One region of the Cupriavidus sp. 2TAF22 genome, then DNA from elsewhere that is predicted to be linked to it. Evidence: riboswitches for the same ligand, from Rfam matches in the RefSeq annotation. Region 1 holds a riboswitch; each other region holds the start of a gene.
What was found. A riboswitch is a leader RNA that binds a small molecule or an ion and turns the genes downstream of it on or off. The one in region 1 is predicted to bind glycine.

Region 1 (3,273 bases):
GCGCAGGTGCGAGCCGCCGGCCAGCAGCTTGAGCAGCTGGTACTGGCAGGCGTTGGTGTCCTGGTATTCATCGACCAGGAAGTAGCGCAGGCGGTTCTGCCACTTCATGCGCACCGCTTCGTCGCGCGCGAACAGCTCGGCCGGCAGGCGGATCAGGTCGTCGAAATCCACCGCCTGGTAGGCGTTGAGCGTGGCCACGTAGTTGCGGTAGACCAGCGCGGCCTGGTGGTCGTCGGCGCTCTCGGCGGTGGCGATGGCGGTCTCTGGATCGACCATGCCGTTCTTCCACAGCGAGATGGTGCTCTGCACGCTGCGGATCAGCTTCTTGTCGGTGGTGGCGAGCTGCTCCTGCACCAGGCCGAAGCAGTCGTCCGAGTCCATGATGGAAAAGCGCGGCTTCAGCCCCACGTGCTCGGCCTCGGCGCGCAGGATCTGCACGCCGAGCGAGTGGAAGGTGCTGACCGTCATCTGCTTGAGCGGAATGCGGCGGCCCTCGCGCGTGGTCTTGCCTTCCATCAGCTTGGCGATACGCTCCTGCATCTCCTTGGCGGCCTTGTTGGTGAAGGTCACCGCGGCGATATGCTTGGGCTCGAACCCCTTGTCCTCGATCAGGTGCGCGATCTTCTGCGTGATCACCCGCGTCTTGCCCGAACCGGCGCCGGCCAGCACCAGGCAGGGGCCGTCGAGATAGCGGACGGCTTCGGATTGGGCGGGATTGAGTCCGTGGGTCATGCGTTTGGCGTGGTGGCGGAAGCGGATGGCGAAATGGCTGGCGAAGACGACGCGGCCAGGGCTGCCTGTGAAGACTGCGGCACCGGGGTGATGTCCCCGCAAGCGACAGCAGCCGCAGATGTTAACACGCCGGGTTGCCGGCCCCGGGGTGCCGGTGCCGTGCCGCGCGCCACGCGTTGACAAGCCACCGGGGCTGCCTGTAGAGTCGCGCCATCCGGCCGGGAGAGCGCGCAGATCTTGCGCCGCCGAAGGGGTATCACCCGAAAACTCTCAGGCACCATGGACTGGTCGGATCGGCTTGCAATATGCACACGATGCACGCCGTACTCTGGAGAGCGGCACCCGCCACGCGCGCAAGCGACGGCGAGCGTGCCCACCGAAGGGGCGCGCAGGGCACAGGTCCACCGGACCGCCTTGTAATCTCTCAGGTATCGAGGACAGAGGGGTCATCCGCCGCGGCGGATCTGGCAGCGCCATGGCGCGCCGGGTCTGGCGGCGGATGACCCTTTTTTCGTTTTCGAACCGAGATTTCCGCCTTCCCCCGAGGACTACATGACGCTCCAGGCCACGCCCCTCAATGCCATCCACCGCGCACTCGGCGCCCGCATGGTCGACTTCGGCGGCTGGGACATGCCGGTCAACTACGGCTCCCAGATCGAAGAACACAATGCCGTGCGCACCGACGCCGGCATGTTCGACGTCTCCCACATGTGCGTGGTCGACCTGGCCGGCGCCAATGTGCGCGCCTTCCTGCGCGGCCTGCTGGCCAACAATGTGGACAAGCTGCAGACGCCGGGCAAGGCACTTTATTCCTGCATGCTCGACGAGAGCGGCGGCGTCATCGACGACCTGATCGTCTACTTCTTCGCCGAGGACCGCTTCCGCCTGGTAGTCAATGCCAGCACCGCGACCGGCGATATCGAATGGATCACCGCGCGCAACGCCGCCACCGGCAGCGGCGTCACCATCACCCCGCGCCGCGGCGACAACGCCCCCGCGGGCGCCGCGCCGCTGGCCATCGTCGCCGTGCAGGGCCCGAACGCCCGCGCCAAGGTGTGGAGCGCCTTCCCCTCCACCCAGCCCAGCGAAGCCCTCAAGCCCTTCAACGCCATCGTGGTGCAGGATCCCGCCCTGGGCGAAGTCATGGTGGCGCGCACCGGCTACACCGGCGAGGATGGTTTCGAACTGGTGGTGCCGGCCGCGAACGTGGCCGGCCTGTGGGAGAAGCTGGTCGCTGCCGGCGTGCGCCCGGCCGGCCTCGGCGCGCGCGACACGCTGCGCCTGGAAGCCGGCATGAACCTGTACGGCCAGGACATGGATATCCACACCTCGCCGCTCAACGCCGGCCTGGCCTGGACCGTGGACCTGCAGAGCGAGCGCGACTTCACCGGCAAGGCGGCGCTCGTCGCCGGCGGCCAGACCCAGCAGTTTGTCGGCCTGATCCTGCGTGAAAAAGGCGGCGTGCTGCGGGCGCACCAGAAGGTGATCACCACTGCCGGCGACGGCGAGATCACCAGCGGCACCTTCAGCCCTTCGCTGTCCCTGTCCATCGCATTTGCCCGCCTGCCGCGCGACGTTGCCCTCGGCGCCGAGGTGCAGGTCGAGATCCGCGACCGCAAACTCGCCGCGACTGTGGTTAAACTGCCGTTTGTGCGCAATGGCAAGGCACTCGTGAGCTGAACGCTCGCACCGGTCACAGCGCGCCCGCCGGCGACGGATTGCCTCCGCCCGGCGGGCGCTGAAAAAACAAATTGAATCTGGAGAATCCCATGAATTTCCCCGCCGACCTGAAATACACCGAGTCCCATGAATGGGTGCGCGTCGAAGCCGACGGCACGCTGACCATCGGCATCACCGACCACGCGCAGGACGCGCTGGGCGACATCGTGTTCCTGGAGCTGCCGGAAGTGGGCAAGTCGGTCGGCGCAGGCGACGCGCTGGCGGTGGTGGAATCGGTCAAGGCCGCTTCCGACATCTACGCGCCGGTGGCCGGCGAAGTGATCGCCGTCAACGAAGCCGCCGTCGCCGCGCCGGAAAGCGTCAATGCCGACGCCTTCGATGCGTGGCTGTTCAAGCTCAAGCCGGCCAACAGCGACGACGTCAACGGCCTGATGTCGGTGGACGCCTACAAGGCCAACGTCGGCGCCTGACGCGACACCCTGCCGCTCCCGCGAGGCTTGCCTGCCACGGGAGCGGCGACTGAAGACTGATGCACGGCGGCGCGGCTGACCACCCGCCGCCCTGCGCCCAACGAGGTTCTTGCCATGAACGCCCCCCTGCCCATGAACGCAGCCAAAGGTGCCCGGCCCACGCTGGCCGAACTGGAGGCGCGCGACGCCTTTGCTTCCCGTCATATCGGCCCCGATGCCGCCGAGCAGCAACACATGCTCAAGGTACTCGGCTACGACAGCCGTGCCGCGCTGATCGACGCCGTCATTCCCGCCGCCATCCGCCGCCGCGACGGCATGCCGCTGGGCGAGTTCACCGAGCCGCTCACCGAGGAAGGCGCCCTGGCCAGGCTGCGCGGCCTGGCCAGCAAGA
Region 2 (3,273 bases), on a different contig from region 1:
TGGCCGGCCGATACCGCTTCGACCCCAACCGCGACCTGCGGGATTCGCCGATCACCATCTACACCTACCGCAACAGCGCCCTGGTGCCATTGCCGCAGGACAGGTAGCGCCAGTTCGCTGGCATGCCTCGTCGGCGGGCGCGACATAGCCGTGGCATCGGGATTTCGTTTTCTTGTCGATGGATCGGCGATCCGCTGTATCGCTGCGCCTTCTTACCCTGCATAAGGAGTTCAACACCCCTTATTACCCACAGAGCAGATCCACAAGACACACAACAAGACACACCACAAGACTGGTCGCCGGTTGCATGCGGCAAAAGCCCATGCCTGGATAGACGTAGCGCGACCAGGACAAAATAATCCGGAGACAGAGTATGAGTAACACGAAATCCTTGCGCGGCGCGGAGGTGCTACCAGGTGGCAATCGCCCGGGATACCCGGCGAGCCAGGCCCGCAGCAGCGCCGTGGATGCCGACACCAGGCAGGTACTGCGCCGCGCTACCGCGGCAGGCTTTATCGGCACCTTTATCGAGTGGTTCGACTACGCCGCCTACGGCTTTCTTGCAACCGTCATTGCGGTAGTGTTCTTTCCCAAGAGCGACCCGACCACCAGCCTGATGGCTACCTATGCCGTATTCGCGCTGTCCTTCGTCGTGCGTCCGATCGGAGGGGTGATCTGGGGGCATTTCGGCGACAAGTTCGGCCGGCGCAATACGCTGTCGCTGTCGATCATGATCATGTCCTGCTCGACCTTCCTGATCGCCTTCCTGCCGACTTACGGGCAGGTGGGCTTGTGGGCGCCGGTACTGCTGCTTGTCATCCGGCTGGTCCAGGGCTTCTCGGCTTCAGGCGAATACGCCGGCGCCTCGGCCTTTCTTGCCGAATATGCACCGAACCGCAAGCGCGGGCTCTACACCAGTGTCATCCCTGCCGCGGAAGCCGCCGGCCTGCTGTTCGCGTCGCTGTTCGTCGCCGGGCTGCATACGGTGCTGACCTCCGGACAGTTGCTCGAATGGGGCTGGCGCGTGCCGTTCCTGCTGGCCGCCCCTTTTGGGCTGGTTGGCCGTTACATCCGGCTTCAACTAGAAGATACGCCGAAGTTCGTCGCGATGGAGCACGCCAATCACGCACCGCAGGCGCCGCTGCGCGAGTTGCTCACCTCGCATCGCCGTACCATGCTGGTCGGCTTCGGCGTGACCTGCCTGAACGCCGTCGGCTTTTACTTGTTGCTCAGCTATATGCCTGTGTACCTGTCAAAGGAACTCGGCATGAGCGACTCGGTGTCCTTCCTGGTCTCTACCGTATCGCTGGCCAGCTATGTCGTGATGATTTTCGTGATGGGCCTGCTTTCCGACCGGTTCGGGCGGAAGACGATGCTGGTTTCCGCCTGCATCCTGTTCGCGCTCTTCACGGTGCCGCTGTTCCATTCGCTGTCGAGCGCCAGCATCGTCGGCATCTTGCTGATTCAGGTGGCACTGGGCGCCTTCCTCACCATCAACGACGGCACGCTGCCGTGCTTCCTGTCGGAGAGTTTTCCGACCCGCGTGCGATATAGCGGCTTTGCACTGTGCTTTAACAGCGCGAACGCCTTGTTCGGCGGCACCGCCCCCCTGGTCGCGACCTGGCTGATCAGCGCCACGGGCAATAAGCTTGCACCAGCCTGGTACCTGGTCGGGGCTGCGGTGGTGTCGCTGATTGCCATCCTGGCCAGCCGTACGCCTTCGGGCGGTGCGTTACCGGACTAAGCAAGCAAGGGGCGCAGCTTGACGCATCGGCTGTGATCCCGGGCAGCCCGGCCGCAAATCGGCCGCTAAGCGGCCACTAAGCGGCTGCAAGACGACGCAGGAGAGACCGGGGATGGTACGTGCCATCCCCGGCGCCGACGGAGCAACCACCCCGGAAACTCTCAGGCAAAAGGACTGTGGCGTCGATTCAAGAATCTGGAGAGTGGCATTGCAAGGAATGCCCACCGAAGGGGACGGCACCGGTCACCGGCCGCTGCCAAAGCTCTCAGGTACCGGGACAGATGGGGTAGGAAGCCGAGGATTCGGCCATCGCTTTGCCTGACAGAGGACCCTGCCATGTCTCAAATCATAGTCATAGGCGCCGGCATTACCGGCGTCACCACCGCCTACACGCTATCGAAACTCGGATACGAGGTGACTGTCGTCGACCGCCATCTTTATCCCGCCATGGAGACGTCGTTCGCCAATGGCGGCCAGCTCTCCGCGTGTAACGCGGAAGTCTGGAACAGCGCGGGAACGATACTAAAAGGGCTGAAATGGATGCTGAAACGCAACGCGCCGCTGCTGGTGAACCCGAAGCCGTCGTGGCACAAATACTCGTGGATGGGGGAGTTTGTGTCGAACATCGCGCGTTATCGGGAGAACACCATCGAAACGACGAAGTTGGCGATTGCCGCCCGCCAGCATCTCTTTGCCATGGCCGAGCAGGAGAATATCCAGTTCGATCTGGAGCGCCGCGGCATCCTGCACTTCTATCATGACAAAGCGGCTTTCGAGGCCGCGGGCAGGACGAACGCGCTACTCGTGGCAGGCGGACTGGAGCGCTTTGCGGTGTCGCCGCAGGAGATCCGGGCGATCGAGCCGACGTTGCAAGGCCAATACTTTGGCGGGTACTTCACGCCATCCGATTCAACCGGGGATATCCATAAGTTCACGCGCGGCCTGGCGCTCGCTTGCGAGCGCCGCGGCGTGCGCTTCCTGCAGGGCTGGGACGTGCGAAGCATCGACCTATCCGCCAGCGGCGTGCGTATCGGCCTGCAGGCGGTGGACGGTGTGGCGTCGCCATCGGTCCACGCCGGTGCCGCGTACGAGATCGCCGGCGATGCGCTGGTGGTTTGTGCCGGTGTGGGCAGCCGGCATATTGCCGGCATGCTGGGCGACAGGATCAATGTCTATCCGGTCAAGGGATACTCCATTACCGTGCACCTGGACGATGCCGACAGCGTGGCGAACGGGCCGTGGGTCAGCCTGCTCGACGAAAGCGCAAAGATCGTGACGAGCAGACTTGGCAAGGACAGGTTCCGCGTGGCAGGTACCGCCGAATTCAATGGACAAAACCGAGACATCCGAGCCGACCGCATCGAGCCGCTCGTGTCATGGACGCGTCGCAACTTCCGAATCAATACCTCCCGCGTAGTCCCCTGGGCGGGGCTTCGCCCGATGATGCCGGACATGATGCCGCGCGTGTCAAAAGGCAGGGCGCCACGGGTGTTCTACAACACCGGCCATGGCCATCTTGGATGGACGTT
Region 3 (3,273 bases), on a different contig from region 1:
CTGCTAGACCAAGACAACCTCTGTCTCGGCAGACCATGCTGCCTGGTGGTCAACAAAATAGACCGGGACCGCAATGGAGGCGCCGGCATGCAACAGCGGATTGAGGCGGTATTGGGTAGACGCATCGGCATTCCCGTGCTCCACTGCTCGGTGGCAAAGTACTTCCATGCCAGGCAGGCCTCGGCCGGCTTCCGCGAGCGACTGCTGCGGCAAAGCAGATTGTCGGCGCTGGTGACCAGCCTTTCCGCCTGGGGAAACCAGACCGGTCAGGCGAGCCGGGCGATTGCAGCCATCAGCGCTGTGGAAGGCGTTATGCGGGATGTCATGCAATCCGGCGACGAGCCCTGCCTGCAAGCACGCATAGCCTGCGTCCAGAAGGAAATCGCCGAGCTTGAACAGGCAAGGGAACACCTGCATTCGCTCGCGCGCCTATGGCATCGGCAAGTCTATTCAACAGTACTGGGGCGTGCCGCGAAAGCAATGGAACGTCTGGACGGCACCGCCGAGGCTCCGGAGGTGCAGGCGTTCTTCACCTCCACGCTTGACCAGATGAAGGAGGACTTGAGCAAGCTTTGGTGCGAAATGGAGCGACAGCTGCACGAAATCCTTGGCGGCGCGGGGAAGCAACTCGAGAATCGCACAACGCAGGCGCTCCACATGCCGTGGTCCGGCGGCAGCTTCGCGCCAGGCACACCCGGCTCACTGGATGCCATCCGCATCCCAGCTAGCCCGGCATTGCGTCTGACGCGGCTTGTCAATAGCGCAACCGGGCCAATAGCAGGCGGACTGGAAGCCGCTTCGATAAGCACAAAGGCACTCGGCAATCTCCTCTACGAAATTGCCGGGTCCACCGGGATAAGGCTGGTCAGGACGGAGGCTCTCCGTCGAGCTGGCCTCATCACAAGAGCATCGGGAAGACTAGCGGCATTCAGCCCGTTGCTAGCAACCATCCTCGACCTCTATCTGCATTTTCGGGAAGAGAAAATCGAGGATGCCAAACGGCGCTACGTTACGGACCTGCGCCGCTCGCTTCGCGCTGCATTCAGACAGCACGCCGAAGCATCGGCGCTAGGCACCAGCAATGCCATCGAGAGGTTCGGAAACACGGCTCTGGACAACATCGCGGCAAATCTGACTGGTCAACTGAAGGATATGCTGGAACGCCAGGCCATCAGTATCGGGCTTGGCAAGCAGTCGGAAGAGGTAGCCGACCGCTGCAAAGCACTGAAGCAGCAATTGCATGATGCACTCAACGGTGCCACGCCGCGGATACCAGGCACTGCACCTTGAACCCTATTGCCATATTGGTCCGCCACCTGTAAAAGCCTGCGCTACTCGTGCCCTGCTCCCGAGCTCGCCGGCTCCAAAAATTGGCCGGCCAGACTGCTACAGAACCTTGCTACAGCGCGCGGCCCGGCGGCGGGGCGCCGCCGGGCCGCCATACTGCCCTTGCAGTCTCTCTGCAACGCGTGCTATGTTGCGGCTTCCAGGAGAACGAGACACCTCCGCCGTATCAGGTGGGTGTCTCTACCGAAGGCGTACCCCTGAAACGCTCAGGTGCAAAAGACTGGAAACCGAACAAACTGGAGAGCGCCGGACCGCACACCGACCAGGTAAGCGGCACGCGGCCGCCGAAGGGGCAAGCCGGTACCCGTGGTGGGTGCGGCGAATCTCTCAGGCAAAAGGACAGTGGGGGCAGGCAGGCCAGATGGCTTGCCTGCCCCTTTTTGCTATCCGGAGCCTGAGAAATGAAAGTCATCGTGATGGGAGCCGGCGTGATCGGCGTTGCGTCTGCGTGGTACCTGGCCCGTGCCGGGCACGAGGTCGTGGTGCTGGAGCGCAATGCGGGCGCGGCCCGGGAAACCAGTTTTGGCAACGGCGGGCAGATCTCGGTCAGCCATGCCGAGCCTTGGGCCAACCCGGCCGCGCCGCTGAAGATGCTGCGCTGGCTCGGGCGCGAGGATGCTCCGCTGCTGTTCCGCCTGCGCGCAGATCCGGCGCAGTGGTCGTGGGGACTCAAGTTCCTGCGCGAGTGCACGGCCAGTCGCTCCACCCACAACATGATCCAGCTGCTCAACCTGGGCACCTATAGCCGCGCCAGCCTGCAGGCGCTGCGCGCCGAGACCGGCATCGAGTACGACCACCTCACGCGCGGCATCCTGCATTTCTATACCAGCCAGAAGGAATTCGACGCGGCCGTCGAGCCGGCGCGCATCATGCGCGAGCTGGGCTGCGAGCGCCGCGTGATCGGGCCGGACGAAGTGGTGCGGCTGGAGCCGGCGCTGGCGAATATCGCGCCGCGTCTGGCGGGCGCCACCTATACCAGCGAGGATGAATCGGGCGATGTGCACCGCTTCACCACCGCGCTGGCCGCGCGCTGCGAAGCGCTGGGCGTGCGCTTTCGCTATGGCGTGCGGGTGCAGCGCCTGCATGCCGAGGGCGGCAGCATGCACGGGGTGGAGATTGCCGACGAGACTGGCGGCTACCAGATCGAGAGCGCGGACGCCTACGTGCTGGCGCTGGGCAGCTTCAGCCCGATGCTGGCGCGCCCGCTCGGGGTCAAGCTCGACATCTATCCGGCCAAGGGCTATTCGGTGACGCTGCCGGTGCTCGACAGCGAGCGCGCGCCCAGCGTGAGCCTGACCGACGACGAGTACAAGCTGGTGTTCTCGCGCTTTGGCGACCGCCTGCGCGTGGCCGGCACAGCCGAACTCAACGGCTATGCGATGGATCTGAACCCGGTGCGCTGCGAGGCCATCGTGCGGCGCACGCTGGAAGTGTTCCCGGGCATGAGCCGACCGGAGCTGGCGAAATTCTGGACCGGGCTGCGCCCTGCCACGCCGGGCAACGTACCTTATATCGGCGCCAGCGCCATCGGCGGGCTCTACCTGAACACCGGCCACGGCACGCTTGGCTGGACGCACGGCTGCGGCTCGGGCCGTGCGATCGCGGACATCGTCAGCGGCCGCGTGCCGGAGGTGGATTTCGCCTTTACGGGCGCGCTGCCCGCCGGTGGCACGACGCGGCCGGCGACGCTGGCGTCCGCGCAGCGGGCCGTCCACTAGCCCCCGGCCCCGGTGGCGCCGGCCGGCGCCACCGCGCGTGGCTAGACGTCGATGGCCGTGTCCGACTTGACCTTGCGGCGCAGCTCGAACTTCTGGATCTTGCCCGTCGAAGTCTTGGGCAAGGGCCCGAAATACACGGCCTTGGGCACCTTGAAGCCAGCCAGCAAGGTGCGGCAATGCGCGATCAGTTCCTCGGCCGTGGCGCTGG

Region 2: another riboswitch for glycine. It lies ahead of AB4Z48_RS34450 (D-amino acid dehydrogenase); the one in region 1 lies ahead of gcvT (glycine cleavage system aminomethyltransferase GcvT).
Region 3: another riboswitch for glycine. It lies ahead of AB4Z48_RS25370 (D-amino acid dehydrogenase); the one in region 1 lies ahead of gcvT (glycine cleavage system aminomethyltransferase GcvT).

Annotation. Positions count from the first base shown of each region.
Region 1 covers NZ_JBFRFX010000003.1:231,876-235,148, reverse strand. Annotated here, with positions in the region: gene AB4Z48_RS05700 (UvrD-helicase domain-containing protein) at 1-732, opposite strand, end outside; glycine riboswitch at 942-1,029, shown strand; glycine riboswitch at 1,051-1,183, shown strand; gene gcvT (glycine cleavage system aminomethyltransferase GcvT) at 1,285-2,412, shown strand; gene gcvH (glycine cleavage system protein GcvH) at 2,502-2,882, shown strand; gene gcvP (aminomethyl-transferring glycine dehydrogenase) at 2,997-3,273, shown strand, end outside.
Region 2 covers NZ_JBFRFX010000047.1:7,539-10,811, forward strand. Annotated here, with positions in the region: gene AB4Z48_RS34440 (branched-chain amino acid ABC transporter substrate-binding protein) at 1-107, shown strand, start outside; gene AB4Z48_RS34445 (MFS transporter) at 374-1,744, shown strand; glycine riboswitch at 1,832-1,931, shown strand; gene AB4Z48_RS34450 (D-amino acid dehydrogenase) at 2,081-3,273, shown strand, end outside.
Region 3 covers NZ_JBFRFX010000023.1:65,008-68,280, reverse strand. Annotated here, with positions in the region: gene AB4Z48_RS25375 (GTPase domain-containing protein) at 1-1,290, shown strand, start outside; glycine riboswitch at 1,574-1,700, shown strand; gene AB4Z48_RS25370 (D-amino acid dehydrogenase) at 1,749-3,065, shown strand; gene AB4Z48_RS25365 (acyl-CoA synthetase) at 3,107-3,273, opposite strand, start outside.